4 regions of the Candidatus Thalassolituus haligoni genome follow, and region 4 is predicted to be linked to each of the others. Evidence: predicted binding sites of a transcription regulator. Region 4 holds the regulator's gene; each other region holds the start of a gene.

Region 1 (7,529 bases), 1.5 Mb from region 4:
GGGCGATCAGTGGCTTATTGGCACAAACCGTATTAAAACGGGTTTTTGAAAGCGAAAAGCGTCATTTCAAAACGGCACTGGCTTTCGATTGAGTGGCGGTTATCATGCCGCCCATTTTAGTGGGTGGATAGATATAGATGTTGCCACAGCAGATAATTACCAGGGATGAACAAGCCATGGCGCTGGCGCTGGCGCTGGCGCAAGAAGCGGCTGATGACGGCGAAGTACCTGTTGGTGCTGTCGTGGTGCTGGATGGCAAAGTGATAGGCCGTGGACGTAACCGCCAGATTACCGATCTGGATCCAAGTGCCCATGCCGAAATGCTGGCCGTACGTGAAGCGGCCGCCGCCATCGGTAATTACCGCCTCAGTGGTGCTTGTCTTTATGTCACTTTGGAACCGTGCACCATGTGTTATGGCTTGCTGGTTCACAGTCGTATTGAGCGTCTGGTGTATGGGGCGTTTGAACCCAAAGCCGGTGCTGTTCACAGTGCGATGCAGTTACCCACCAATCCTGTTTTTAATCATACTTTCCAGATTGAGAGCGGTGTGCTGGCCGAAGCCTGTGGCCAGATGTTGTCAGCTTTTTTTGCTGAACGCCGAGCCGCCCGTAAACGGCTGCGAGCATTGACCCGGCTATCGACTGCAGCAGACGATGGGGTCGATACTGATTCTGCCAAAGCAGGAAGCAATAGATCCTGTCAGTCTCTGGAAATACCCGGGCGGGATCACGAAACATAAGCACGTCAAACCAGGATCAGTAAAATCAGAGTCAGTAAAACTAAAAACGCCTCGCAAGCGCGAGGCGTCAAACGGTCGTTGAAAAGTGTTTTTACACTGCCTTCAGCAACTACTGGTGACCTTTGCCAGCGATATCAGGAGTTGGCAGCGGCTTGGTTCAGCATGGCATAGAGCTCGTCTTTCAGAACAACGCGGCGCACTTTCAATTGCTCAAGGCGCTCATCCGATGCCGCTTCTTTTTGTTCTTCAATATGGCGCACTTCCTTGTCCAGCTCATCGTATTCATCGAACAGCTTGGCAAAATGACGGTCAGTCATTTTCAAATCACGAATCTGCTCGCTCAGTTCAGGAAAATCATGGTGCAGGTCATGGGCTTCGATGGACATGTATCTCTCCTTGGTAAGTACGTTCAGAATAACGTACCCAATGGGGGTTAGGCTTGATACAGGTCAGACTCAGGTAGAGCAGACTGGTTCGGTTTGTTTAGCCAGAACAAAAACAAAAAGCGAAGGTATGGGGTTGGTGTGTAAACGCTCAAACAACCCCATCTACCGATTTAAATAACGGCCGCTTTCATATTCTCAGGCAGCAGTTTTTCAATGTCTTCCACGGTTTCGCATAACGGCAACTGGGCAAACACTCTCCGTAAATACGCGTAAGGCTCCAGGTCGTTCGCTTTGGCGGTTTCTATCAGGCTGTACATCATGGCGCTGGCTTTTGCGCCACGCTGACTGTCACTGAATAACCAATTTTTGCGCCCTATCGCAAACGGTCGGATAGCATTTTCGACGGGATTATTATCTATATGAAGTCGCCCATCGGTGAGGTAGACCGTTAGTTTGTCCCAGTTTTTATCGAGGTAGGCTAAGGCTTCGCCGGTTTTTCCTTTTGGCAGGGTTTGTTGCAACGCTTTGTCCAGCCATGCTCTGAGTTTGTTGAGCTGGGGCAGGCTTTTTTCTTGTCGAATTTGATATTTCTGTTCGGCTGGTTGGTCTTTAATCGCGGCTTCGATGACGTACAGTCCTTTGATCATTGTCACGGCCATGTCGGCTTTACTGACTTTTCCTTTCGGGCTTGGGCTGACTTTCTGAGCGTCGATAAACTTACGTCGAGCATGGGCCATGCAGGCCAGTGCGACGATGCCTTTTTGCTGCCCAATACGGTGATAGCCAATATAATCGTCGGTTTGCAGGTAGCCTTGATAATCACCAAGCAGCGATCTGGCCACATCGGTGCGACGACGACTGGCGTAATCAAATAAGATAATGGGGTGTTCCCGATCACCGGTTTTTCGTACCCACATGTAGCTGAGGCTTTCGGCTGTTTTATCCGGTTCTTTTAAGACCTGAACTCGGGTTTCATCCATATGGATATAACCGCTTTCAAGTAATTGATCATTGAGCAGGTTGTAAAGTGGTTGCAGCAACTCACTGCTTTTCATCATCCAGTTGGCTAAGGTGTTGCGCGGTAAATGTATGCCCATGCGTTTGAAGATGGTTTCCATTCGATAGAGTGGCAATCCGTCTTGATATTTGGCCACAGCAATGTGCGCCAGTAAGCCTGGGCTGGCATTGCTTTTAGGGATTGGCTGCGTCGGTAAAGCGGCCATCTGCACGCCGCTTTCACAGGCTTCGCAAACGTATTTTTGTCGTGCATGCACCAAGACTTGAACCACCGCCGGAATAATATCCAATTGCTCGCTGGTGTCTTCGCCGATGTGTTTTTTGGTGCAACCACAGGCGCAGATTTTATCGGCCAAAGGAAGATCATGTTCAATGCGTACACGGGGTAATTCAGCCGGTAAAGGCTTACGGCCGGATGTTTTTTTAACGGGCTTGGGTGTTTCAGCCAGGGGTAATTCCGAGTGTAAGGATTCGGCGTCTATCGACTCGGCCGTATCCGCTGCAGAGGCATCGGCCTCGCATTCAACCTCATCGAACAGTTCGACTTGTTGATCACTTTTTTCGCTGCTTTTACCAAACTGGCGCTGCTTAAACAGAATGATCTGTTCTTCCAAAAACTGGATGCGTGATTGTTTTTGGTTAATTAATTGTTCTTTATTTTTTAACTGATTATTTTTTTCTTCCAATAATTGATGCTGCGCTAAAAGCTGTTGTTTTAGAGCAGAAATGTCATCAGGTAAGTGATCCGTCGGTGGTGTTTTCATGGGTTGGAGTATACCAACCCTGGTTAATTCATGGCAGTGTAAAATAAGGTTTCATGCGGTTTATTGTTAAAAATATCCAGACCGTCCAATAATAAATTCAGTTGATAGCCGTCAATACAGATGGCGGCGCTGTCGGTCGGTTTTAGCCATTTAAAGCGCTGCTTTTCCAGGCGTTTGTACCAGAGCACAAAGCCATTGCGCTCCCAGTACAGTAACTTGATTTTATCCCGGTCGCGATTACAAAAGACAAACAGAGCATTGGCCATAGGACTAAGCTCCAGCTCTTGCTCGACCAATGCCGACAAGCCATTAATCGACTTGCGCATGTCCACGGTGCCTGCGTATAAATATACCTGAACCGCTGCACTGGGCCTAAGCATATAAAAGCCCTCGATCTTTTAATGCCAGCAACAGATCCGGTAAGGCTTCAGTTGGTAGCTCAATGATGACGTGTGCACCCAACCTTAACCGCGCCGGAGAGGGTGAGGTCACGGTGATTGGAATCAAAGCCTTTGGCTTGTCCACCACCGGCTCAGCACCGGGCGATAAACGTTTACGCCAATATTGAAGGTTATGCATAGCAAGGTTGTGTTGTTTGCAAAAGGCGACCTGGGATAAACCACTGGTACGCCAAAGGTTGATGTGCTGCTGCCATTGTTCGGATTTAGTCATGAGCTGTCTCGTTGAAGAATTTGAAGACAGCTTAGAATGAATTGAGTAGTGATTTTAGCAGGCTGTTGATTTTATTCCTGATGTCTACCGGCTTCGGTAAGATGCTCTTTTTCAATGAATTCCCGGACTCCCATGCGTGGCGCTGACATTACTCAAGAACCTTTGTTCACCACCATCAAACTGGATGAGCTGGTTCCACACGATCACCCTTTACGGTCCATCAAAATCCTGTTCGATCAGGCGCTCACCCACATCGATTGGAAGCTCAGCTTGATCTATTCCGAGCGTGGGCGGGAATCCATTCCTCCAGAGCGTTTATTGAGAGCCTTGCTGCTGCAAATCCTCTTCAGTATTCGCAGTGAGCGGCAACTGGTTGAGCAGATTCAGTACAACATGCTCTATCGCTGGTTTGTCGGCCTGAGCATTGATGATCCGGTCTGGGATCATTCGACTTTCAGCGTCAATCGGGACCGCTTGATCCACCACAACGTCAGCACCGAATTATTGGCCGAAGTGGTTGCCTCGGCCCAAAAACAAAAGCTCCTGTCGAACGATCATTTCAGTGTCGATGGCACTCTGATACAGGCCTGGGCTTCCCAAAAGAGTTTTCGGCCGAAGCACCCGGATGACGATCATGATCAGGATGAAGGGCCTTCCGGACGCAATCAGGAAAAGAATTTTCGTGGTACCAAACGCAGCAATGATACGCATGAATCGACCACTGACCGCGATGCGAGGTTGTTCAAAAAGTCCAAAGGACAAGAAGCCCGATTGTCTTTCATGGGACATACGGTCATGGAAAACCGGAATGGTTTGATCGTGGCGACACAAGCCAGTCTGGCGACCGGAACAGCGGAAAGGGAAGTCGCCCTGACGCTTCTGAAAGCATTGCCGGGGGCTCATCGTAAGACCGTGGGCGCGGATAAAAACTACGATACCAAAGGGTTTGTGAAGGAATGCAGGAAGCACCGGATCACCCCCTATGTTGCCCGAAATGACAAACGGCCCGGCGGCTCAGCCATCGATGGTCGAACCAGTCATAAAGCGGGTTATGTCGCCAGCCAGATTGTGCGTAAACGTGTCGAGGAGCCTTTCGGCTGGGGAAAGACCGTTGGCCACTTACGGCAGGTAAAAGTGAGAGGACTGGCGAAGGTCAACAGCGTTCTTGAGATGACCATGATGGCCTACAACCTGGTGCGAATGGCAAAGTTACAGGGTCAATCCGTCTGATGGCCGGAAACGGGATGGATAATCCCGTTTCCAGCGAAAAAATCACTCAGAAAACAATCAGATACGCGTGATTTATCGGGTTGAAAAGCTTCTGTCGGCAAAGCGAATAAGAATTTCAACAGCCTGTTAGATGGGGTTTATTGAGCGCTTACGTTGGTGTAGTCAAAATGTAGGCACAAAGGTATATTTGAGAGTGCGGCAATAAAAAAACCCTAATAGAATTAATCTATTAGGGTTTTTTGTTTGGTGGAGATGGCGGGATTTGAACCCGCGTCCGCCAATCCTCCACTAGGAGATCTACATGCTTAGCCGTCTCTATTAATTTAGTTCGTCACGGCCCGAGGGGCAGGGCGTTCAGAACGAGCTCGATTCGGTTTAGCTCTTCAACTCCGAGCGAAGCATCCAAGCGATCCTATAGGGCTTAGCCCTCGTCCCCCTGTTATAGGCACCGGGGTTCAGAGGTAAGCTGCAATTAAGCAGCTAGTGCGTAGTTTTCGTCGTTTGCGACTATATAAATGTAAAACGTTGATTTACGAGATCGTCTTACCCTCTCGGCATGCACCACTAGCTTTGTAATCAACGTCGAATCCAGATCATCCCCGAAATCGGTGTTGCTCAGGCTGTGAGCCCAGGGCTAATGCCCCTTCAGTCTGGAGATTGGATGCCGTTGTACCGGCTTGGTTCCCTTAACTTACCGGGGTTCCTCTTCAGACTGTTTTTTACGGCGCGGTGTTCTGCGCAGCAAGAGCGGGACTATACGTTCCGCGAGTCGATTTGCCAAGTCCGGATTTTTAACGGGTTAGCGCACCGAGTGTTTCATGATGCGTTCTTTTTGTTTGGCCCAGTCTCGGTCTTTGCTGGTGGCGCGCTTGTCGTGGGATTGTTTACCTTTGGCCAGGGCAATTTCTGCCTTGACCCGGTGGCCTTTCCAGTAGAGGGCGGTGCATACGCAGGTGTAACCTTTGGCCAGCACTTTTTGCTCCAGTCTTTCGATTTCTCGAGCGTGGAGCAGCAGTTTGCGTTCGCGCCGGGGTTCCGCAACGACATGGGTGGATGCCTGATGCAAAGGGGTGATCAGGGCACCGGTGAGCCACACTTCGCCTTTATGAAAGGTGACGTATGAATCCAGCAGTTGGCACTTGCCTTCCCGTAGTGCTTTTATTTCCCAGCCACTAAGCACAAGGCCTGCTTCCTGTTTGTCTTCAAGAAAGTAGTCGTGGCGAGCCCGTTTGTTCAGGGCGATGGTTGGGCTGGAGGCTTTTGGCTTTTTTTTGGTACTCATACTGTCAACAAGGATGTCTCTGGGCGGTGTGGGGCTTGTCCGGTCGGACACTGTGGCGAAAGGGCCTGGCTCTTGCGGTTCTGCAACTTGAGGCAGGCGAATAAATCTTTAACAATACAGCCACGGATCAAGCAGAGAAGAATAACATGAATTCAGATAAAACCGGTATGCATGGCGTTTGGAGCAACCGCTGGACGTTTATTCTGGCGGCTACTGGCTCAGCAGTTGGTCTCGGTAACATCTGGAAGTTTCCCTATATCACGGGAGAAAATGGCGGTGGAGCGTTTGTTCTGGTGTACCTGGTGTGTATTCTTGCCGCCGGTATTCCGGTGATGATGGCGGAGGTACTGCTGGGGCGTAAAGGACGGATGAGCCCTATCAATACCATGCGGCAGATGACTGACGAGCAAAATGCCCCGCGTTTTTTTCGCAGTATTGGTTGGATGGGAGCGGTTTCCGGTTTTTTTATTCTGTCGTTTTACAGCGTGATTGCGGGCTGGACGCTGGCCTACGTGGTGAAAATGGCAAGCGGTGTTTTTGACGGTGCGGATGCTGAGCTGGCAGGTAATGAATTTGGCGGCATGCTGGGTAGCCCCGGACTGTTGCTGTTACTGCATACCCTGTTCATTATTCTGACGGGGATTGTGATCTCTCGCGGGGTACACAAGGGGCTGGAAAACAGTGTGCGATTGATGATGCCACTGTTGTTCATGATGCTGATACTGCTGTTTGGCTACGCCTTAACAACACCGGGTTTTGGGGCGGCAATAGCCTTTCTGTTTACTGTGGATTTCAGCAAATTAAGCACTACCAGTGTGGTGGTGGCATTGGGCCATTCGTTTTTTACCCTGAGTCTGGGGATGGGGGCGATCATGGCTTATGGTGCCTATATGCCGAGGCAGGCATCACTGGGGAGGACGGTACTGGCGGTTGGGTTCCTCGATACCCTGGTGGCTCTGGTTGCCGGTGTGGTGGTGTTTTCCGTGGTGTTTTCCAACGGCCTTGAACCTGGTGCCGGGCCTGGTTTGATGTTTCAGACGTTGCCCGTTGCGTTTGCTGCGTTACCTGCCGGGGATCTGATTGGTACGGTGTTTTTTATTCTGGTTGCGATTGCGGCCTGGAGTTCGGCCATTTCCATTGCTGAGCCAGCGGTTGCCTGGTCGGTGGAAAAGGGGATTTCCCGTGGCAAGGCGACGGTGGTGGTGTGTGGTTTGTCCTGGTTGTTGGGGTTCGGTACGGTACTTTCTTTTAATGAGTGGTCTGAGGTTACCCTGTTTGGCAAAACCTTCTTTGGCACGCTGGATTTTCTCACCTCTAACATTTTGCTGCCGCTCGGTGGTATCCTCATCGCCGTTTTTGTTGGCTGGTTTATGAGTCGCGAAGCGATTGGTGCCGAGGCGCGTATACAATCTCCCGTTCTGTTTGGCTTGTGGATGTT
Region 2 (7,529 bases), 540 kb from region 4:
ATTATTTTTGCCTTGCTGGGTGTGCTCGTCTGGCGCATGGCCTATTTGCAGATCACCTTGTACGAGAAGTACCAGAACCTTTCGGAAAACAACCGCATCAAGATCCAGCCACTGCCCCCAAAACGTGGTCTGATTTATGATCGTAATGGTGAACTGCTGGCAGAAAATGTGCCGTCTTACAGCCTTACGCTAGTGCCTGAACGCGTCCGCGACATGGATGCTACGCTGAGTTTTATTAACGACATGATCGGTATCTCGGAGCGCGACCGGGAACAGCTCGACAAGCGTCTGGAACTGCGCCGTCGCCCCTACGAACCGGTCGTTTTGCGCCACCAGCTCACTGAAGTCGAGATTGCCAAAGTCATGGTCAACCGGGTTTACCTGCCCGGCGTCGATGTGGAAGCCCAGCTGGTGCGCCACTACCCCCAGGGTGAAACCTTTGCCCACGTACTCGGTTATGTCGGCCGTATCAACCAGCGCGAACAAAACCAGCTGGATACCGACAGTGAGACCAAACGCCGTTATAGCGCCACCCAGTACATTGGCAAGCAGGGTATCGAAAAATATTACGAAAGCGACTTACACGGCGAGCCCGGCTATCAGAAAGTCGAAACCAACGCCCGAGGCCGCATTCTGCGAGTGCTGGAACAATCGGATCCGGCTCCTGGGGAAGATCTGACATTACACCTCGACAGCCGTTTGCAACGGCTGGCGCAACAACAACTGGCCGGTCGCCGTGGTGCCCTCGTTGCCATTGAAGTAAAAACCGGCGGCATTCTCAGCCTTTACAGCAATCCCGGCTTCGATCCCAACCTGTTTGTCACCGGTATTTCCCACACCGACTACAACGCCTTGCGTGACAACCCGGACCTGCCCTTGTTTGACCGCGCCATTCGTGGCCGTTACCCCCCCGCGTCCACCCTGAAACCCTTCATTGGCCTGGGTGTTGCCGACCTGGGCGTAACCAGCTGGAGCCGTACTATTTTTGACACCGGCAGCTTCACCTTGGAAAACAGCGATCGGGAATATCGGGACTGGAAGCGTCAGGGTCATGGTGAAGTCAACCTCGAACGAGCCATCGTTGAATCCTGCGATGTCTATTTTTATGATGCCGCCGTACGGGCGGGAATCGATCGATTGGAGCCATTTCTGGCGCAATTCGGTTTTGGCCAGAATCTGGCCATTGATGTGGATAATGCCTTTTCCGGCTTGTTGCCAGGACGCGAATGGAAACATCGCCATCACAAGGCCAGCTGGTATGCCGGAGACACCGTCAACCTGGGGATTGGCCAGGGCTATATCCAGGTCACGCCGTTGCAACTGGCAACCGCTACTGCGGTGATGGCCAACCGGGGCAAATGGATGGCACCACGGTTGCTGGCAGCTCATAGCGGCCAGTACGAAGCCATTGATGAAAGCGGGATTCAGGACATAAAACTGAATAATGAAGACAACTGGAATCGGATGTTTGAAGCCATGCGCAAGGTGATCAGCAGTCCTCATGGCACTGCTCGGGTACTGCAAAAGCATCTGGAATTCTCAATAGCCGGCAAAACCGGCACCGCCCAGGTCGTTGGTATCAAACAGGATGAAGAATACGACTCCGATGCGCTGCGTGAGCGTCTGCGTGACCATGCCCTGTTTATTGCCTTTGCTCCGGTCGAAGATCCCCAGATTGCCATTGCCGTAGTGGTCGAAAATGGTGAATCAGCCGGGCGTACAGCAGCCCCCATTGCCCAATCGGTGATCAATCTTTATCTCAGCGGAAGCACTGGCGAATGAGCAGTTCTGACTTTACCCGCACGCTCGGCAGCGGCGCACATCCAGGATTTGATCGCAGCCGTGCCCTGTTCACCCGTATGCACCTGGATCTGCTGCTGCTGGTACTGCTGCTGGTTCTTTGCCTGACCGGCTTGCTGATTCTCTACACCGGCAGTGGTAAAGATCTGCATATGCTGACACGCCAGGCGATTCACATGGGTATTGGTTCGCTCGGCATGATTCTGGCTGCACAACTGCCGCCACGTTTTTATCAGCTGATTGCCCCCTGGGCCTATCTTGTTGCCCTTGCAGCACTGCTCGGCGTCCTGATTGCCGGGGTAGACGCCAAGGGGGCACAGCGCTGGCTGGCGCTGCCCGGCCTGCCGCGCTTCCAGCCTTCCGAGCTGGTCAAACTGATACTGCCATTGACCGTCGCCTGGTATATGGCCAGACGTCCGGTTCCACCGCATATCACCGACTTGCTCAAGGCCAGCGTGATTATTGTTGTGCCCACCATACTGATTCTCAAACAACCGGATCTGGGCACATCCCTGCTGATTTCCGCGTCCGGTTTGTTAGTGTTGTTTTTTGCTGGCATGTCCTGGCGGCTGATTGGATCCCTGATCGCGCTGGTCTCCGCCTGTGCACCCTTGATGTGGTTTTTTGTGATGCACGATTATCAGAAACAGCGGGTATTGACCTTCCTCAATCCAGAAAGCGACCCGCTGGGTTCGGGCTGGAACATCATCCAGTCAAAAACCGCCATTGGCTCTGGCGGCATTGAAGGTAAAGGCTTTATGCAGGGCACCCAGTCACAGCTGGAATTTCTGCCCGAGAGCCATACCGACTTTATTATTGCCGTCTTGGCAGAAGAACTGGGACTGATTGGCGTTTTACTGCTGCTGATGCTGTACTTTCTGATTATATTTCGCTGCCTGGTACTCAGTAGCCGCTGTGAAACCTTGTTCGGCCGACTGTTGGCTGGCAGTTTGTCTGTTACCTTTTTTATCTATGTGTTCGTGAATATCGGGATGGTCAGCGGAATTTTGCCAGTGGTTGGTGTCCCATTGCCGCTGGTCAGCTACGGTGGTACGTCGGTGGTCAGTCTGATGGCCGCCTTCGGCCTGATCATGTCAATGGCAACGCATCAAAAACGTTAATCTACACAACAGGGAATTAGTATGACCAGACTCACACGTCAACTGGCACAGACCTGCCTGGTTGTCAGCCTCGGAGGCTCAGCCTTGGTACATGCAGGCTACGATCAGCATGCACGCTTCAATGAGTTTGCCGCCGAGCTGGAAAAGGAATATCACATCCCCCCGGCAGAAACCAAACGCTGGCTGTCGGAGTCAAAAAAACTCGATTCCGTGCTGGAAGCAATCGCCCGACCAGCGGAAAAAACCCTCGAATGGGATGGCTATCAGGACATATTCCTGACCCAAAAGCGGATTGAAGGTGGCAAGGCCTTTATGCAACAGCACGCCGAGCTGTTGGCTGTGGCAGAGCAAAAATACGGTGTTCCGAAGGAAATCATCAGCGCCATCATCGGCGTTGAAACCTTCTACGGCAGCCGCCAGGGCAACTATCGGGTACTGGATTCACTGGCAACACTGGCGTTTGATTACCCCCAACGGCCTATATTCTGGCGTGAATTAAAAGCCTTTTTTTCCCTAGCCAAAACAGAACAGCTCGACCCCGGTACGGTCAAAGGTTCCTACGCCGGTGCCATGGGCTACGGCCAGTTTATTCCGACCAGCTTCCTGGCCTATGCCGTCGACGGTGATGGCGATGGCAAACGTGATTTGTGGTCGAACCCTACGGATGCAATTAACAGCGTGGCCAACTACTTCAGTGTCCACGGTTGGCGAGCCGGTGAACCCGTTGTACAGCGCGCACGGGTCAGTGGCCAACAATACGAGACAGCCGTGAATGACAGCCTGAAACCCAAGTGGACGGTAGCGCAACTGGCCGCCATGGGCGTGTCGGCTACCGAGCCAGCGTCAGCGGATGCCCCCGCCAGCCTGGTCAAACTGATCGGCAAACAGGGTGCGGAATTCTGGCTGGCACAATACAACTACTATGTCATTACCCGTTACAACCACAGCCGCCTCTATGCCATGGCTGTCTACCAGTTGAGTGAGGCGCTGAAACAGTGAAGACCGGCTTATGGCTGATCATGGCGCTGCTGCTCAGCGCCTGCAGCTCGCGTTATCAGCACAGGGAAGATTTCAGTCCTCCGGTACCGCCCGATTTATCCACCCTCAAGGAGCCAACCCCAACGTCTGAAGCACTCAGCGTGATGGGTAATGGCCCCACCTACAAGGTGCTGGGTAAACGCTACCAGGTGCTGGAGCAGCCCCGTACTTTCCGCGAGACCGGCACGGCATCCTGGTATGGCATGAAATTTCATGGCCACGCCACCGCCAACGGCGAGATTTACGATGTCTATCAGTTCACCGCTGCGCATAAAACCTTGCCGTTGCCCAGTTATGTAAAAGTGACCAGGCAAGATAATGGTAAAAGCGTTGTCGTGCGGGTCAACGATCGCGGACCGTTTTACAAGGATCGTATGATCGATCTGTCGTACGTCGCCGCTCACAAGATTGGTCTGGATATCTCCGGTACGGCCCCGGTCACGATTGAGCTGCTCAAGCCGCCCCTGCCAGATAAAGTACGCTGGGTACAGGTGTCTGCCCTGTCCGACCAGCCAAGCGCCAACAAGCAGCAGCAAGCGTTACGTGACGCCCTGAAGCCGCTGACCTGGCCGGTCGAGGTCTACCAGGGCAAGCTGAATGGCAAGCCCCTGCACAAAGTACGTATTGGCCCGGTGCCGGAAGGAAAGCCGCTGCAGGACTTACTCGCCCGGCTGGATAAGTTGCATATCAACAACCCGGTCGTACTCGGAGCGCACCAGCTTAACTAACAGGCTGCCAGTGCATACCACCAGTCCCCTTCCCGCTGAGGAATTAAGGCGCACAAAAAAAAGGGCCATGACCAAATTGGTCAGGCCCGAGGCAAGGGTACTCAGCGCAGAAAATTGTTAAAACCGGTACTTATTCACCCGTACCGTGTTTTTTAATGTCTTTACGAATGGCCAGGTAAACACCTGCAAAAAATACGCAGGTCAGGCCCACAATTACCAATCCTGAAAAAACGACTTCATCCATAAACATAGTGGGATACCTCACTCACTGTCGATCATGCGTTTGCCTTGTTGAGTTCAATGTAACAGCCTGTGCCGGGGCCAGATTGACCCATATCAAGTGGATTTTTCTGTCATTGCCCTAACCGCTGCTACGCTTGATATGTATCAAAATCGGGAATTGTGAGCCATTTGGTGGCCTGCTTATTGCGCTGCAGAATGAGACTGTATAATTTTGTCAGAGCTGTATAAGGATCACCGGACGCTGATCGCCCGGGATTACATTCGCCGCCGCTTTGGTAAGGAATGCCCATGCATCATCATATCGATCCGTACCGCAGGGACTCATACAGCCGAATACCCGTCTTGCTACTGGCCGCACTGGCACCGTTGCAGCTGAATCCCTGTCGCGCCGCCAGTGTCGGTGATGCCGCGCCAGCAGTGGTTACCGAAGCAGCCACCCTGGAGACCCTGATAGCCTCCATCCGCTCAGGAGACTTCAGTTCCGCCTACCAGATCGCCCATACACTGCTGGCGATGTACGAAGGCGAGGAAGCCTTCGATTTGATGTACGGCAGCGCCGCACTGGAAACCCGCAACCTCAACGAGGCCTGGTTTGTATTTGACCGGCTGCATAGCCGCTTTCCACAAAATCTCAACTACCACTTCGAGCTGGCGCGCTGCCAATATGCCATGGGGCAGATGCTGGCGGCGGAAACCGGTTTTCAGACTGTGCTGGCAGCGGATCCGCTGCCAGCCATCGCCACCGCATCCCGTAACTACTTGCAACAAATCAGCCAGCAACAATCCCGTAGCCGACGCTCCTGGTCGGTGGCACTGGCAACAGCAGCCGGTTACGACACCAATATCAACACGGCCACCAGTGAACGGGAAATCGACCTGTTTGATGGCCAGTTGAGCGCGATTCTCAGCGAAGAACAGCGCGCCATACATTCAGGTTATTTTCGCTACTCTGCCGCCGTCCAGATGAGTTTGCCGCTCACCAGCAAGCGGCGGGTCTACAGTAGTGTCTCCTTCGCTCGCAAAGACAATAACGGCAATGACACCTACGACCTCGATGCCGTTCAATTCCGGGCGGGTGCCCAGCAGCTGCTGGGACAACACCAGCTGAATGCCAGCCTCGGCTATGAATACTACTGGCTTGGCCACGACAGCCTGCAATCCATGCTGCAGCTGACGACAGAATGGCGCTGGAATGGCTGGCAACACTGGCAGCCTCAGTTCGAACTCCATGTCATCAGCAAAGACAGTCAGCTCAATGATGAAGCCGATACCCTGCAAATCGGCAGCCGGACAGCACTGGCATACCAGCAGGGACTCTGGAGCAGCATGGCGGGCGTCAGCTGGTCGAGCGATCTGGATGACCAGGCTGAACTGGCACGGGATACCGCAGGTGCCGATGCACGGCTGTCTTACCAGTTGAATTCACGTTTGGCGCTGCATCTTCAGGGTCTCTATCGGCAGTACGATTACCAGCATGGCAACGATTTGCTCGCACCAGGCAAAGATCGCCAGGAGCACCTGGGTCAGGCCAGCATTGGCTGGCAATACCAGCTCTTGCACTGGCTGACGCTGCACAATCAGTTCAGTTATTTGCGCAACGCCAGCTCCATCAGCGTCTATCAGTATGACAGGGCACTGTTTGAGGCTGGCCTGACGGTCAGTTTCCAGAATTGAAGCGGAGGTTTTATGACAATCAGGATGCGTATCTTTTTTGGCGCCATGGTCACCTTGTTCGGATTATTGACGACAATGGCTTATGCCGACGACAACGTCGGTACAGTGATCATGGCACGGGGCGAGGTTACAGCCCTCCAGCCGCAGCAAGATGTCCGTGTCCTCAAGCGCCGCAGCCCGGTTTATATGCAGGATACCGTCACCACCGGCAACAACAGCAAAGTGCAGATACGTTTTAACGATGATGCCCTGCTGGCGCTGAATGCCAACAGCAGTCTGGTTGTACATCAGTACCAGCAACAGGCTACCCGCCACGATCAACCGGAAGTGGTCATGCAGCTGATTGAAGGGGGATTCCGGACACTGACCGGTAGCCTTGGCAAGGGCACCGCAGCCGCCTACCGGGTCGATACCCCGGTTGGCAGCATCGGCATTCGAGGCACACTTTACAGCGCCTTGCTGGACAAGGGCCGACTGCTGCTGGGCGTCTGGCAAGGCACCATCAGCATCACTACCGACGCTGGTGATTTTGTGCTCGGTCATGGCGCGGACTTCCACTACGCCAGCGTGGGTGCCGATGGCTTTACCGGCCTGCTGGAAGCACCGGCCGAACTTCAGGACAACACGGCCGAACAACCGCAAAGCACACCCAATAGCAATCAGCACAATACGTCCGCAGACGCCAACAGCAACATCACCAACAGCGACGTGCCACCGCCGCTTGATCAACAGGACAGCGCCCGCCTTCAAGCAATTCTGAAAGCGTCAGTAAATAGTGACACGGATCCCGACGCCAACCCTGACACGCCGCTGATTGACGACAGCAGCCCGGACAGCCGCCTGACCAATACCGAATATCAGGCATTTTTGTCCAGTCACCGTCTTGGTGCTGTCGCCATGAACGGCGAGCTGCGGGTCGGCACCG
Region 3 (7,529 bases), 1.7 Mb from region 4:
CGGACAATACTGCCGCATCGTTTTCACGACTGCCACCGCAGCTGGCCAGACTCAGGCAAGCGCCCAGACAGAACCAGAGGGAGGCAGATTTGAAGATGGTTGTTCTCTTTATCAATGTCATACGGACTGGTCTGGTAAGGTGAAAGTGAACATATGGTTATCCCAATGGCGTCCGGCAAACGAGCGCCGCATGGCCCGGTCTTCTTTCAGGCTGCGCGCATCAATCATGCGCACGTCGCCATTCGAATTACTCAAAACAAAATATTTCTGGTCACGACTGACCGTCAGGCCACAGACATCAAAAAAGGCGTGATAGCCGACCAGCTGATGGCTGTCCAGGTGCCAGAACGCTACCAGGTCTCCTCGAGGACTGGAAAACGCCGCAATGCGCTCGCCGTTATGCAGCACGGTACTGCCCATGTAGTCATCAAATTTGTGAATCAGGGCATCCGGGCCTTCCAGAGCAATCAGCGGCTGACCTGGCTGATGTACCGCCGCCAGCGGCACCAGCGTATTACTGCTCATCGCCGGGCGCTGCAACTGGGTCGCAATTGCCACGGTGCCATCGTCCGCCAGGGCCAAGTGGCGAATACTGGCTTTGCTTTCCGGCAAGCGGTGCTGGCTGATCACTTCACCGTTATAAAGTGACAGATACACCAGCGATGGATCCATGGTGTCAAGGTTGAGGATCTTGCGACCGCTATCCGGGTGAGTAAGCAAACCGCCGTTGGCGACCACCAGGGATTTGCCGTCCGGCATTACGTGAACATCATGCGGGCCAATACCATGGGTCAGATATTCGGCCTCGACCTGCCAATTGCGGGTGTTACGTACCATCAACTTGCCAGTGCCGCTGCGGTAATCCGATTCCGTCGTCAGTAGCTGTTGGCCATCAGGGCTGAAACAGCCATGACCGTGCATATGATGGCCTTCGGCACAGTCGATCAGGCTGTCCACCGTGCCGTCCAGCAGGTTGATCACCAGTGCCTGGGTGCCTGGACGACGGGCAAACATCACGGCAATATCCGCACGTTGCGGGTGTTGCGCCAGGCCATGCCCGCGAAAACCACTGATGGCAGAATGCACATCGGCCCGGTGTTCGCCATCGACAATCCAGCTGGCAAAATAGCCTTCGTCGCCATTACCTTCGGCACTGATCCAGACTTCCGAGCCGGCGCTGGTTGCCTGGTCGCCAGCAAGCGTTGACGACCATGCCGATCCCGGCAGCAACGCAGAAGCAGCCAAGCTACCGGCCACCCCGCCCAGCAAACGCCGTCGGGACGGATCTTGAAGTAATCGTTGTGAAACAGAATTCACTGACATTCGGGTTCTCCCATCTAGCAGATAGCTAGGAATCTATCGGGCTTAGGACTGCTCTACTACGGGATAGCTGAATCTGGCTCTTTTTTGCGCAAAAAATCGCTCAAACCAGTCTTTCCCTCGCGACGAACGCCCAAGTCCTGCAGACTCCTAGAGTGACTCAACAAACTGGATCAGATAACGGCGCTCTGCGGCGCTTAAATGGGTAAATCTCTGCCGGGCCGCCAGTGCTTCACCGCCATGCCAGAGAATCGCTTCCTCTATGCTGCTGGCGCGGCCATCATGCAAATACTGCTTGCTGCCGTTGACCTGCCCCATCAAACCGGTTCCCCACAGCGGCGCGGTACGCCATTCGCTACCGCTGGCAGCAAAGTCTGGACGCCCGTCAGCCAGTTCCGGCCCCATGTCGTGCAGCAGCAAGTCGGTGTACGGCCAGATACGTTGGTTACCCAAATGTGGCTGTGCACTACTGGCCGCCGTGGTATAGCCCGGCTGATGGCAAGCGGCACAGCCGCTGGTGTAAAAAAAGGGTCGTCCTTTCCGGACATCGGCATTATCAACATTCCGGCGTGTGGGAACACCCAGATTGCGAGTGAAATTCGTGACCAGGCGCAAAAGATTATCAGGTAGTTCTAATCCCTGACTATTATTTCCATTTCTTTGCTTTTGGCACAGCGGCTGCTGCTCAGTACAGGGCTGGAACGGAAACAGTGGATTACTGATACCAATATCGTTGGCAAATGCGGAAGCAACGATCATATCCATATTGGAGCGATTGGCCTTGTGGCCAAAACGACCCGCTTGCCAGCGTTGGCTTCTGGCGTCCCAAACCCGGTTCTGACGGCCCGAGATACCATCACCGTCGGCATCATCCGGATCGGCCAGAGCCTCCAGATCAGCCTGCGGAATCAGCTCCAGCAACCCCATGCCATGAATCGGCGGCGCGTTTCTCAAGCTGAAACGGGTAGCGGCATCAAATTCCCCGTAGGCAACATAACGCAGATCCAGCTCGGGTTTGCGCAGTGTTATCTGACGGCCATCCGGATATACAAAGGCCTGTTCATGCCATTTCACATAAGCATACGCTTCCGGCGCTACCTGCTGTTGCTCCGCTATAGCGACCGGCGAGGCCTGGCGCAACTGATGCAACAGGGCAATGGACTGGGTTTGTAACTGGTCACCATAAACAGGATCCGGTATCACTCCAGCGTGACTATTGGCCGCCGCAGCCATAAGCTGCGGATCTGCCAGCACTCGACTCATACGTACCAGTGGCCCAAACAAGGGCGTTTCGGAATCGTCTGGCATCCGGCTTTTACCACCACGAATATGGCAGGCCAGACAGCCGCGAGCGTTATAAATTGGCCCCAGGCCATCACGGGCATCGGTAATCGTCGGTGCCTTGATCCAGGGCTGATGCGCCAGCGCCCGGCCCGCATAAAACTGCGGCCGCTCGTCATCGGGCAAGTTCGGCGTCACCTTGTCCAATGCCGGAAACGGGATTATCGACGTCGTCGCATCGCCACCCGGCCTGGCTTCAGCAGGATCCGGTGGCGGCACCTCGGTATCGGAACAACCACTGGTTGAAGCCATCAGCACGGCCAGAACACAGATGCCGAAAAGCCGGGACAAGCCCGTCTTATGGTGAAAACAGAGACTGCGCATTACTCAGCCCCTGCTAACAGGTGATCAACCATCAATACTAGCACTCAGCGGTTGGATCTTCGGTGTTGCACTCGGTAGCGTCACCATCAATGACTTCTGCGTCAATTTCCAGTGCTTCGGCCACATCCGCAATCACCGATGATTGAGCGTTCAATGCCTTGATGGCATCGTAGGCTGGTTCGCTGCTGGTCGCTTCAATGATCTGGACGTCAAAAGGCGTACCGGCACGAGCCAAAGTATCGATTGCCACATAAGCCGTTTGAGTCGTGGTCAAAGCCGCTTCCATATCACTGGCCAATTCCGTCAGACCGGCATCAGCCAGGTAATCATCAATGCCATAACCACTGACGGCACGAGCCGTCGCGTCGTCGGTACCATCCAGCGTGCTGTCGTAACCGGCGTATTCACCGTAGTAGCTGTTGGAAACACCCTCGGCATCCAGCCAGATATCACGGTGAGTGTTATCCGAGAAGCAGGAATGTTCGTCTTCCTGAGAGTTGGAAGAAAAGGCAATCTGCATCCGCTCGCCGGCCAATTCACCTTCAGACAAAGTGCCCATCCCGGTGAGGATTTCTGCCAGTTTCTGCTTGGCTTCGTCTTCGGTGCTGATGGTGGTAAAAGCAGTGCGGTATGAAGCGCCTTCGGCCCAGCCGTCACGGACTGTGGTTAAATCGTCGATCAGCTTCTGTACGGCCATTTCCATAAATTTGTGACGACGGTTGGACAAATTGCTGCTGTCGTAAGTGTCGGTCTCAGAGTAACCCTCAGCCAGATCGCTCAGAGGACGATCACCGCCTTCCGCGTAGTTAGTAGCGGTATTGGCTTTCACCGCCTCATCACGATCCGTACCATCAGTGGTTTCACCATCATTGTTCAGATCCTGGCCCCACAGCAAGAACTCAATGGCGTGGTATCCGGCAATCACGTCGTGCTCGTCATCAGCGGTGGCGGTATTAGCCAGCAGGTCGGCGCTAATGTCGATGCTGGTATTGCCAATGATGTTATTCGACTGATCTTCCGCACCGGCTGCCGTCAAGGCACCACCACCATTAATACCAGCGGCGTTGGCGGTTACGCCCACCTGATCAGTACCAAAATCCGTATCGTTGGTCTGCACGTAATCGATCAGGGCCTCACCTAATGGCCAGGCATTGATGTCACCTTCCGGGCCGTCTTCCGAGCTGTAGTCGGTGGAGTCAATCGGGCTCAGGCGGAAGCGATAAACTTCGGTCTGCCCATAAGGCTCACGCGCTACCAGCCAGGCTGTTTTGGCGGCAACAAAATTTTCTTCGGTTGGGTTTTCACGGAAGGTTTGCAGCGCAGTCTGTAACTCAATAGCGGTGTCAACGGCATCGCTGTAGGTTGCCAGTGCGATATCCGCATTGGTTTCCAACACTTTACTGACGTTAGCCACGTTAATGACGGCGGTCGCCTGAGCGTCATCCGCATCCGTGGAACTGCTTGAGCTACCACCACCACAGGCCGTCAACATGGACGTTACGGCGATAGCCGCAGCAAGCGAGGTCAATTTCATCATTCAACACTCCTGTCTGAAAATAAGGCAAAGTCGACGGTTTATCCGTCTTACGGAAAACATCCGCACTTACAGTAAAACGGAATAGTTCCGATTGAAGTTGACCGGGATCATATTACTAATGCAAATGATTTACAAATAGACTCGAACTTGCATTACCTTTAGCAACATGATGACTGCGTGGTAGACTCCTAGACAGATTGCAGCAAGACAATCGCAAAGCCATCAACCTGAACATTCCCCAATGGAGCGGGGTGAAATTGGAGCCGTCGTGAGAAAGTATCTAACTGTATTATTGGCGCTATTACTGAGCAGCTGTGGTGGGTCATCCGATTCTTCCAGCCCCGCTTTTGACAGCAAGGAAGCTCTGGGTGAAAGCCTGTTTAACGATGTCAGTCTGTCGTTTAACCGTACCCAGTCTTGTGCCAGCTGCCACGATGTCGCTCAGGCATTTACCGACAGTCGCAAAAACGACAGTGACCAGACCGCCGCTGTTTCCATCGGTGATGACGGTGTTTCACTGGGTGACCGTAACGCCCCCACAGTGACCTACGCCTCACAGACACCCGATTTTCACAACGGCAGCCGTACCCGCTTCAATAGCCAGCAATCCGATTACAGTGGTTGGCTTGGCGGCCAGTTCCATGATGGCCGGGCCACCACCCTGGCCGACCAGGCTGGTGGCCCGCCATTAAATCCGATTGAAATGGGTATGCCGGATCGTGCCAGCGTAGTAGAACGACTGTTAGAAAATACAGACTATATTGCCGCCCTTGAAACCCTTTACGGCACAGACGTATTCGACGCTACCGACACCGCCTATGACGCCATGACCGATGCCATCGCCCGCTTTGAAGCCACCGACGCCTTTGCACCGTTCGATTCCAAGTACGATCGTTCATTACTGGATTCAGATGACCCGGATTATTACGACTATGGCGTCATCTCTAAAGTCGCCTCAGGCAAGGTGCTGTTTTTTTCCCAGCAATTCACCAACTGCGCCACTTGCCACCAGTTGAAACGCCAGAGCAGCAGCGGCGAAACCTTTACTGGCTACGAATACCACAACATCGGCGTTCCCATTAACACTGCCGTCCGCAGTGCCAATGGTTCGGCCGATGACTTTATTGATACCGGTTTGCAATTTAACAACAGCGCCGTCACTGCTGACACGGAAGCCGGTAAATTCAAGGTGCCAACCCTGCGCAACGTCGCCGTCACCGCACCCTATATGCACAACGGTGTATTTAATGAATTAGCCACGGTCGTCAAGTTTTACGACCACTGGCTGACCGGCAGCAGTAACAGCCTCAATCCGGAAACCGGTGTCGCCTGGGCTGACCCGGAAATCAGCGACACGGTTAACCTCACCGAGCTTCAGGACGGCAGCTTGCTCGACGACGACGATGTGGAAGTGCTGGTGTGCTTTATGATGACGCTGACCGATGCCCGCTACGAAAGTCTGATTCCGGATGTCGAGTGGGAAAACTGTGAAGCTGAATAATATCCTCTGGAGCCTGACTCTGCGGAGCCTGATCCTGTGGCTGCTGGCCAACGCCGCCAGCGCCGATAACTACCTCAGTCAGGAAGCCTTTCTGTCACAGACGTTTGGCGAGCAACAAGCGGCTGCCAAAACCCTGTGGCTCAAGCCCGAACACAAGAATGCCGCATCAAAACTGCTGGGGCATCCCTATTCCGGGCTACGGGTCAGATACTGGCAAGCCGGGGCAACCAGTGCCTGGATTATGGAAGAAATTGGCAAGGAGCGGCCAATTACGATCGGGGTTGTGGTGGTTGACGATACGATACAGTCAGTCTCGGTGCTGGCCTTTCTTGAATCCCGGGGATGGGAAGTCCGCTATCCGTTTTTTACCGACCAGTTTAGCGGTGCCCGGCTGGATGAAACACAGCAGTTAAGCAGCCACATTGACGGCATTACCGGTGCCACATTGTCGGTACGTGCCGTCACCAATGTCGCCCGTCTGGCGCTGTACCTTGCAGAGCAAACCGGGGTCAGCCACAATCAGGCCGCCAGCAAGCCCTGACCCACCCCGACGACACCCGATTACAGGCCCTGTTTTGAAACTCGTTCCCTTTCTGATTCACTGGCATCGCCGCAGCGGTTTGATCATTCTGCCGGTGATCCTGATGCTGGCGATCACCGGCATCCTGATTAATCACAGCCAGTCTTTGGGCTGGGCCAAGACACCGGTTTATTCGTCCTGGGTGGCCTGGCTGTATGGCATCCATGACACGGATATTGATCAAGGCTTCGCAACTGGCAAGCACTGGGTCAGTCAGGTTGGTAATAGCCTCTATCTGGATCAAAGCCCGATTGGCCATTGTGAACAGCCGTTATTGGGCGCGCTGCGTTGGCAAGAAACCATCGCCCTGCTGTGTAACAATCGTATTGCACTGTATCTGCCGGATGGTCAACTGGTTGAAGAGTTGACTAATCTGCCGGTTCAGGCCAGCGCGATTGGCACCATGGCGACAGCCACACACCATTCTCCAAACAACACCTCGAACAACACCTCGAACAACACCTCGAACAACACGCCAGAGAATGGCTCCCTGCTGCTACAGGCAAACTCACCCTATTACCTCGACAACAACAGTTGGAGTTGGCAGCCTGCCCGCTCTGATCTGGCCGCCGACTGGGCCACACCCGAATCGCTACCCCAAGAACTGACAGCGCAGCTCAACAGCGACAAGCCGGTGCCAGGTATCACCCGCGAGCGATTGCTCCTGGACTTGCACAGTGGTCGCCTGTTTGGGCGCATTGGCGTATGGGTGGTTGATGCGGTCAGTATTGTGCTGATTTTTCTGGCGCTGAGCGGTACTTTCACCTGGCTAAAGCGTATTTGGTTAAAACAGACCGGGTTAAAACGTACCGGGCAGCAGCACAACCCACATAAACGCCCGCATCCGCCCGCATCGTCTTCTCATCAACACCAGCAAAAACCGACGCGGCGCTGACGCTGATTGGCCCACAAGGATACCGGACTCA
Region 4 (7,529 bases):
CTGGCATCCAACGGCAGAACAGTCCCTGCCCGTTCGATTGGGTCGGCCCGATTTTGCTGTGCCAGCCACGGCCAAACCCGATACCAGTCATCTGAATCAGCAGGAGGGACAATGGCTGTTGCTCAGCGTCAATGAGCAAGCCGTTGCCTGGATTCGACTGGGCGACAGCGTCAGAAAATCCGCGACCAGCCTGGTCAGAGGCTTGCACCAACGCCAGATAAAAACGGCGCTGCTCACCGGCGACCCCGGTGCTTCTGGCCAACTGCTGGCAGCACAACTGGGTATCAACGACGTATGGATCGGTTTGTCTCCCGAGCAAAAGTTGCAACAGGTGCGCCTGTGGCAACAGCAGGGAGAACGCGTTTTGATGGTCGGAGATGGCATTAACGATGTGCCGGTACTCGCTGGTGCTGATATTGCGATTGCCGTCAGCGATGCCAGCGACCTGGCCAAAACCAGTGCTGATGCGCTGGTGACCAGCGGACGCCTGGACAGCCTGCTGCAGGCTCTGGACACCGCCAGCCGCACCCGGAAAGTGATATACCAGAATATTGGCTGGGCACTGTTTTACAACCTGCTTGCCCTGCCAGTAGCGGCCGCAGGTTACATTCCCCCCTGGGCGGCAGCCATCGGCATGTCGTTCAGTTCCCTGTTGGTGGTCAGTAACGCCTTGAGGCTGTCCCGGATATCCAAACCGGATGCTGCCGATAGCCACCCACAGACATAATGCCGGGTTATAACGGCACCCATTCGCCCAGCATGACGGACATAACATGGATATTATCTACATACTTGTTCCACTCTCGATCGTCCTGATCAGTATCGCCACCCTGATTTTTTTCTGGGCAGTACGTAGCGGTCAGTTTGATGATCTGGAGTCGCCAGCCCACAAGATTCTCTTTGATGACGACCCTGAGGAAACGACGGCCAGCGCCGAAAAACCGCCGTCAACAACAATCAACCCACCGCCTGCAGCACCAGACGCCACATCACCTGACAAATTGTCGTGATTGAACCACTGTCACTGCTCACCGCATTACTGCTGGGCTTGTTTGGTTCCAGTCATTGCCTGGTCATGTGTGGCGGTATTGCGGCAGCCATTGGCAGTCGCTCACAGCATCAACCGCTATTAACCGCCTTGGCTTTTAATGGCGGACGAATCACCAGCTACGTAGTGGCTGGGCTGATAGTCTCTGTACTTGGCTTATGGCTGCAGCAACTGAATGACCTGCTGACGCTGGTATTACGCACACTGGCTGCCGTGATGCTAATGCTGATGGGACTCTACATCGCGCGCTGGGCAAGCTGGCTGACCCGGATTGAACAGCTCGGTCAGCACCTGTGGCGTCTGCTACAGCCCGCCACCAAACCATTACTGGCACAACAATCAGTCAGCAGCCGCTTTCGTCTCGGATTGCTGTGGGGATGGCTTCCCTGTGGCCTGGTCTACAGTACATTAAGCTGGGTCGCCGCTAATGGCGATCCTCTCAAGGGTGCACTGGCCATGGCCTGTTTCGGACTGGGCACACTGCCTGCCCTGTTTGCCAGCGGCCTCGCCGCCAGCAGCCTCAATCGATTACTCAATCACAACGTCAGCCGTCGCATCGCCGGACTCTTGCTCATCAGTTATGGATTGTGGACCGCAGCGGCCATCTGGCTATAGTCAGCCAACTGTAATACCTTGACCAATGTCTTGACAGTCACCCTGTGAGCTAAGACCATACGAAAACTAATGGAAAACAGTTGTTCCGTTTGTCACGGAAAACCAGACACGGTGAGCTCAATGAAAACAAACCAAGTTGCACATCCTCCCTTGCGCGGCAATCAGCCCCACTGCCAGACTTGCTCCCTGAATGCTCTGTGTCTGCCACTATCGCTCAGCGACAGTGATATGGAGCGGCTTGACGATATTATTCGCCGTGGCCGACCCATCCAGAAAGGCCAGCTGTTATTCCAGCAAGGGGATGAATTCCAGTCGGTATTTGCAGTACGTACTGGTGCCCTGAAAACCTATACCCTGGCCAGCAACGGCGAAGAGCAGATCACCGGCTTTCACCTCGCCAGCGAACTGATTGGGTTAGCCGGTTACGATGCCGGAGATTACCCACTCACCGCCAAGGCACTGGAAACAACCACCGTGTGTGAAATTCCGGTGCACCAGCTGGAAAACCTCACCGACGAATTACCCGATCTGCGTAAACAGCTGATGCGCACCATGGGTAATGAAATTCGCCACGACCAGAACATGATGCTGCTATTAAGCAAAAAGAACGCCGAAGAACGTGTGGCCTCCTTTTTACTGGATATTTCCAACCGCTATGCCCGCCGAGGCTTCAGCGCGACTCACTTCCGGCTGCCCATGTCCAGGGTCGACATCAGCAATTATCTTGGTCTCGCGGTTGAAACCATTAGTCGGGTATTTACCCGCTTTCAGAAAAATGCGCTGATCGAAACCCAAGGCAAGGAAATCATTGTGTTGGACATGAACAGTCTTTATGAGATGGCAGGCCTGAGTGCTCACCTCGAATGCGACGACAAGGCCACCACAGAATAAACCGATCAGTAGCAGCAGGCAGCCCGCAACCGTTCGGCAAAACACCGGACATATGTGGCTGCTACTGCTCCGCAGTATCCCACGTGCACGCTGACTCACGGTTAACAGATTTGACAACCTTCCCTGTCAGTCATAGCTTGGCTGAATCGAACATCCAGCACAGCAACTCTTGCTGACGACAGCCAATCTATTCGCTAGAATTCGCCGCCTGATTTTTAGCCCGTGTTCCATCCCAGAACATCCAGGAGTTTTCCCAGCATGACTGCCGACGTCATCGATCGCAAAGAACGACTCGAATTCAACAAACTGCAAAAACGTTTGCGCCGTCATGTCGGCAAGGCCATCGAAGACTATTGCATGATTGAGGAAGGTGACAAAATCATGGTGTGTCTGTCTGGAGGCAAAGACTCCTACACCATGCTCGACATATTGATGAGCTTGAAGAAAAGCGCCCCGGTTAACTTTGAACTGATCGCAGTCAATATGGATCAGAAACAGCCGGGCTTTCCTGAGCATGTTCTGCCGGAATACCTGAGCAAGCTGGATGTGCCCTTCCATATTGTCGAAAAAGACACCTACAGCGTCGTCATGGACATTATTCCGGAAGGCAAAACTACTTGCGGTCTGTGCTCACGCTTGCGGCGCGGTACCCTGTACGGCTTTGCCGAACACATTGGTGCCAACAAAATTGCCCTCGGACATCACCGCGACGATATTATCGAAACCCTGTTCCTGAATATGTTTTATGGCGGCAAGCTCAAAGCCATGCCACCCAAATTACTCAGCGACGACAAGAAGCATGTACTGATCCGTCCGCTGGCCTACTGCAAGGAAAAGGATATCGAGGCGTTTGCAGCAGCGCGGGAATTTCCGATCATTCCCTGCAACCTCTGTGGGTCGCAGGAAAACATGCAACGTCAAAACGTCAAAAACATGCTGCATGAGTGGGAAAAAATCCAACCAGGCCGCAGTGACAACATCTTCGCAGCCATCTGTAACATAGCCCCCTCACAGCTGGGGGATCTTAACCTGTTCGACTTTGTTAACCTGCAAAAGCAGCAAGACCAGTCACACCTGGCCACGCGGCTGGATATTGTAACGATCGAATAGCGTCTGCCATGCACATACACCAATCACCCGTCTGAGAGTGCGGCCACGACTTGAATGGGTGAAAAACAGCCTGCTAGGGTAAACCACCACTCAGATGCCGGGTAACTGCGAATTGGTAATCTCCGGGCGCACCAACACGAATATCAAGTCGGTAACGTCGTCCGTTGACACTATCCTCTGCCTGGCTTTGCAACAGACAATGGTCTTTTTCGAGCTGTGCCACTGGCATCTCCACAGCAACGTCAAACTCCGTTGCCAATTCCTCAATGCTCCGGGTCGAAATCACCTCAGCCTCACTACCTGCCACACCAAATCGTATCCACTGTAAATACAGGCCGTGACCGGTTGGGCCACGTGTACGGATCACCCGGACATAGCCACTGCCAGACGCCGATTTCCACGGACAAACACTGACCACGGTATCAATCATCACCGGTAGCCGGTAGATCCCGGCAAAATCGCCAGGGCCAAAGGGTGTTTCCGCGACAACCGCTATTGCGACACTCCAGCACCAGCAGGCCACTATCGCTGACACGGATCTTTGTACACTGCCTGATCTGTTCATAAATCCTCCCTGATCATCAGACTAGCAGCTAAATCAGGTCAGCCAGCGATGAGTGACCTCGCCGGGCTTGTTGTCCCACGCCGGTCGTGAATAAGTCACAGAGAGAATGGCATAGGTCTGTTCTCCCTTTGGCAAACGCACAATCACTTCATCATCCACGTACTTGCCAGCCAAACCACGGGCCAGCGGCGCATCCATACTGATATAGCCATGTTTGAGATCGATTTCATCTTCTCCAACCAGGCGATAACGATGAATCGCTTCGTCATCATCCTCCAGTTCAACCCAAGCGCCAAAATACACCCGGTTGAGATCTGCGGGCGGGCGATCAATCACGGTCAAAGCTTCGAGGCGTTTCAATAAAAAACGTACCCGACTGTCGATTTGGCGCAAGCGCCGCTTACCGTAAATATATTCGGCATTTTCTGAGCGATCGCCCAGTTTGGCAGCATCGGAGACTTCCTGAGTCACTTTCGGGCGTTCAATACGCCACAAATACTCGTATTCTGCCCGTAATGCCTGCTCTCCCTCTGGAGTAGAAAGCAAACTGCGTTGCGGCAGAGGTTGTTTGTCCAAAGGGGTTGAAGACGGGGGTTTGGAAGGTGCTTTCATACGAAACTATTGGCTGCATCAAAGTGGTTCAAACGAACATTGAGTGACTGCAAGCAGCCACCGAGTACTCACAAAATGATCACGATTACATGACAGCCAGGCACACAAACAGATTTATTGCGGCCGTCATGATGGAGCAACATCGACATGACACTTTAGCAGGTTACGACTACCGATGGCTGACTTCTCTATGGTTAAACGCAGCGCCAAAATCATGCTTGGAATCCTTCTCGTTATCGCTGGTGTTATTGTCACGCCACTACCTATTCCCTTTGGCCTCATCATGATATTTATCGGTCTGTCGCTGCTGGTCAGCACAGTTCCACGAGTGCGGGAATGGCTACGACGGCAACGGCACCGTTATCAGGAATTTTCCGGCCAGCTTAATGCCATCAAAGGCAAGCTGCCACGCTTTGCCCGCAAACTGATTGAAGACACGGATCCTGAGCGCCCCTGACGCGGCAGCCAGACCACAGCTGTGATATTCTGCCGCCATGCTGAACCTCAAACGCGAACAGATCAATCCACCTGACGAAAGCCTGGATACCCTGCAGCAGCTGCTCTCCTGTCAACTGCAGGATGGCCAGTGTCATACCGAATACCAGCTGATCCAGTGGCTCAAGCAGCCGGTTCCCGGCGTTTTCCAGCACGACGCCCTGTCCGACTCGCTGACCCTGTTTCGTTGTCACTTTCTGGTGATGCACTGTTTGTATCGACTGCGGCTGGAATGGCTCGCCCAGCAGGCTGGCTGGCTGAGTATCGAACCTCTGGGGGTGCAGTTACTGCCCTGGGATACCCGCCAGGCGAGCGATAACCAGCATGTCTGCGAAGCCGATTCGCTGGCACGCTATTACCTGGATCTGACTCACCTCAGTACCGACCGTGAAACCGTCGACAAGCTCTTGCGTGGCATCTGGCAACAAACCCTGACACCCGACCAGCGCCGCAACGACCTGCGCTTGCTGGAGCTGAAAGAAGGGGCCAACGAAGCGGATATTCGACGTCAGTATCGCCGCCTGGCGATGCGTCATCACCCGGATCGTGGCGGTAACGTCAGCCACTTCCAGGCGCTGCTGGCGGCGTATCAACGCTTGACGCTCTGACGATCCACAAAGTACGACTTATGAGAGTACCAACAATTGTACTAATCGTTTGCACTTGAATAACTCACTTGAATAACCACTCGAATAACAACTTGTTGTCATTCGCTCTCTTTTTCTCCAACACGATGAGCGTTTTATGAAGTATCTCGCCTTACTCGGACTGCTGCTGGCTGCCTCAGCCAGATCCGACCTGGTCATTCTGCAATATCACCATGTAGACACGGCAACGCCCGCCACCACCAGTATCAGTCCAGCTGATTTTGAGCGCCACCTGCAGCTGCTGGCGTCCCTCAACAAGACCATCGTTGATCTGCCGCAAGCGATGGCCGCATTACGCCAGGGCAAGTCGCTACCCGACAACGCCGTCGCCATTACCTTCGACGATGCCTATGAATCCATTTATCGCAACGCCTTCCCGAAACTGGCCCGACGCCATTGGCCCTTTACCATTTTTGTTAATCCGAGTGCCGTCGACGCCGAATACGATGGCGTCATCCGCTGGCACCAGTTGCGCGAGATGCAACAACAAGGCGCCACCATTGCGAATCACAGCATGGATCATCCGTATCTGATTCAGCGTCCAAAAAATCTCAGCTTGGACCAATGGCTGACCCAGCAGGTCGAAACCGCCGAACAGCGTATCAAACAGGAAATGGGTCATTCCGACCGCTTGCTGGCTTATCCCTATGGCGAGTATTCACTGGAGATCACCCGGTGGCTCAAAGCCCATGATTATCTGGCCTTTGGCCAGCATTCCGGGGCGGTCTCTAAGGCGTCGCTTTGGCAGGCGATTCCTCGTTTCCCGGCAGCCGGAGACTACTCCGACCCGGACACCCTGAACGACAAGCTGCGAACCCTGGCCATGCCCGTCAATGACAGTTCACAAGTCGATCCGGCACTGGGCCACGAAAACCCGCCGACACTGGTGTTGACGATCGAGTCAGCGGATATCAAACCCGACAGCTTGCGCTGCTTCGCTGGTGGCGAAGGGCAGATCAGCCACCAGACCAGCGTGTCGGGCAAGACCATTACCTTGCAAACCCGTGCTCACCATCCAATTATTCAGGGTCGCAGTCGTTACAACTGTACTGCGCCAAGCATCAGTAAATCCGGCTATTTTTACTGGTATTCCCAGTTATGGATCAACACGAGCGTGGAAAACCGTTGAGATGAAAACGATCCAGTTCCCGTTCCCGCAGCTGACAATCTGACAGGTGCAACGCCAACAAACGCCGAAAGCCGGGGCCATGATCAAAATGGCGGATATGGCAAAGTTCATGGACTACGACCAGTTCAATCAGGTTTTCTGGCATATGGATCAATGCCAGATTCAAATTGATGTAACCCTTGCGTGACAAGCTGCCCCAGCGAGTACGCATTTTTTTGACCCGCAGTACCGGTCTGACGACGCCATACTGTTGAAACCGGGGCCACCAGAAATCCAGCAAGGATTCAAATTTGGCTCGGGCCTGTTGCCTGAGCCATTGTTCCAGGATAGCTTGGCGTTGTACTTCTGTGACTCTTCTTGGGACTTTTAACAGCTCACCACCGATTTCAGGAAAAACAACGTCATCTTCAACCAGCG

What was found. The regulator FNR, encoded in region 4, switches genes on or off when oxygen is low (the NO sensors DNR and NnrR bind a similar motif). The targets are predictions, from matches to a motif close to TTGATNTANATCAA.
Region 1: a site for FNR is predicted at 1,180-1,193, ahead of SOJ49_RS13885 (YdcH family protein). Genes of this name have one in related genera too.
Region 2: a site for FNR is predicted at 5,065-5,078, ahead of ccoM (cytochrome c oxidase subunit CcoM). Genes of this name have one in related genera too.
Region 3: a site for FNR is predicted at 4,620-4,633, ahead of SOJ49_RS14600 (cytochrome-c peroxidase). Genes of this name have one in related genera too.

The regions. Positions count from the first base shown of each region.
Region 1 is NZ_CP139482.1:3,103,742-3,111,270, reverse strand. It holds gene SOJ49_RS13895 (MotA/TolQ/ExbB proton channel family protein) at 1-92, shown strand, start outside; partial or broken gene tadA (tRNA adenosine(34) deaminase TadA) at 138-602, shown strand; gene SOJ49_RS13885 (YdcH family protein) at 875-1,126, opposite strand; gene SOJ49_RS13880 (IS66 family transposase) at 1,297-2,907, opposite strand; gene tnpB (IS66 family insertion sequence element accessory protein TnpB) at 2,931-3,287, opposite strand; gene SOJ49_RS13870 (hypothetical protein) at 3,280-3,579, opposite strand; gene SOJ49_RS13865 (IS5 family transposase) at 3,712-4,809, shown strand; RNA gene ssrA (transfer-messenger RNA) at 5,054-5,410, opposite strand; gene smpB (SsrA-binding protein SmpB) at 5,609-6,091, opposite strand; gene SOJ49_RS13850 (sodium-dependent transporter) at 6,238-7,529, shown strand, end outside.
Region 2 is NZ_CP139482.1:1,070,557-1,078,085, reverse strand. It holds gene mrdA (penicillin-binding protein 2) at 1-1,782, shown strand, start outside; gene rodA (rod shape-determining protein RodA) at 1,779-2,921, shown strand; gene mltB (lytic murein transglycosylase B) at 2,943-3,920, shown strand; gene SOJ49_RS04905 (septal ring lytic transglycosylase RlpA family protein) at 3,917-4,687, shown strand; gene ccoM (cytochrome c oxidase subunit CcoM) at 4,818-4,937, opposite strand; gene SOJ49_RS04895 (tetratricopeptide repeat protein) at 5,219-6,604, shown strand; gene SOJ49_RS04890 (FecR domain-containing protein) at 6,617-7,529, shown strand, end outside.
Region 3 is NZ_CP139482.1:3,267,959-3,275,487, forward strand. It holds gene SOJ49_RS14580 (imelysin family protein) at 1-121, opposite strand, end outside; gene SOJ49_RS14585 (DUF1513 domain-containing protein) at 118-1,323, opposite strand; gene SOJ49_RS14590 (di-heme oxidoredictase family protein) at 1,471-2,913, opposite strand; gene SOJ49_RS14595 (imelysin family protein) at 3,023-4,522, opposite strand; gene SOJ49_RS14600 (cytochrome-c peroxidase) at 4,791-6,023, shown strand; gene SOJ49_RS14605 (FMN-binding protein) at 6,010-6,564, shown strand; gene SOJ49_RS14610 (PepSY domain-containing protein) at 6,599-7,498, shown strand; gene SOJ49_RS14615 (sulfite exporter TauE/SafE family protein) at 7,529-7,529, shown strand, end outside.
Region 4 is NZ_CP139482.1:1,611,560-1,619,088, reverse strand. It holds gene SOJ49_RS07360 (heavy metal translocating P-type ATPase) at 1-727, shown strand, start outside; gene ccoS (cbb3-type cytochrome oxidase assembly protein CcoS) at 774-1,010, shown strand; gene SOJ49_RS07350 (sulfite exporter TauE/SafE family protein) at 1,007-1,663, shown strand; gene fnr (fumarate/nitrate reduction transcriptional regulator Fnr) at 1,784-2,554, shown strand; gene ttcA (tRNA 2-thiocytidine(32) synthetase TtcA) at 2,813-3,664, shown strand; gene SOJ49_RS07335 (hypothetical protein) at 3,738-4,229, opposite strand; gene greB (transcription elongation factor GreB) at 4,263-4,841, opposite strand; gene SOJ49_RS07325 (PGPGW domain-containing protein) at 5,017-5,298, shown strand; gene SOJ49_RS07320 (DNA-J related domain-containing protein) at 5,336-5,944, shown strand; gene SOJ49_RS07315 (polysaccharide deacetylase family protein) at 6,081-7,112, shown strand; gene SOJ49_RS07310 (M48 family metallopeptidase) at 7,087-7,529, opposite strand, start outside.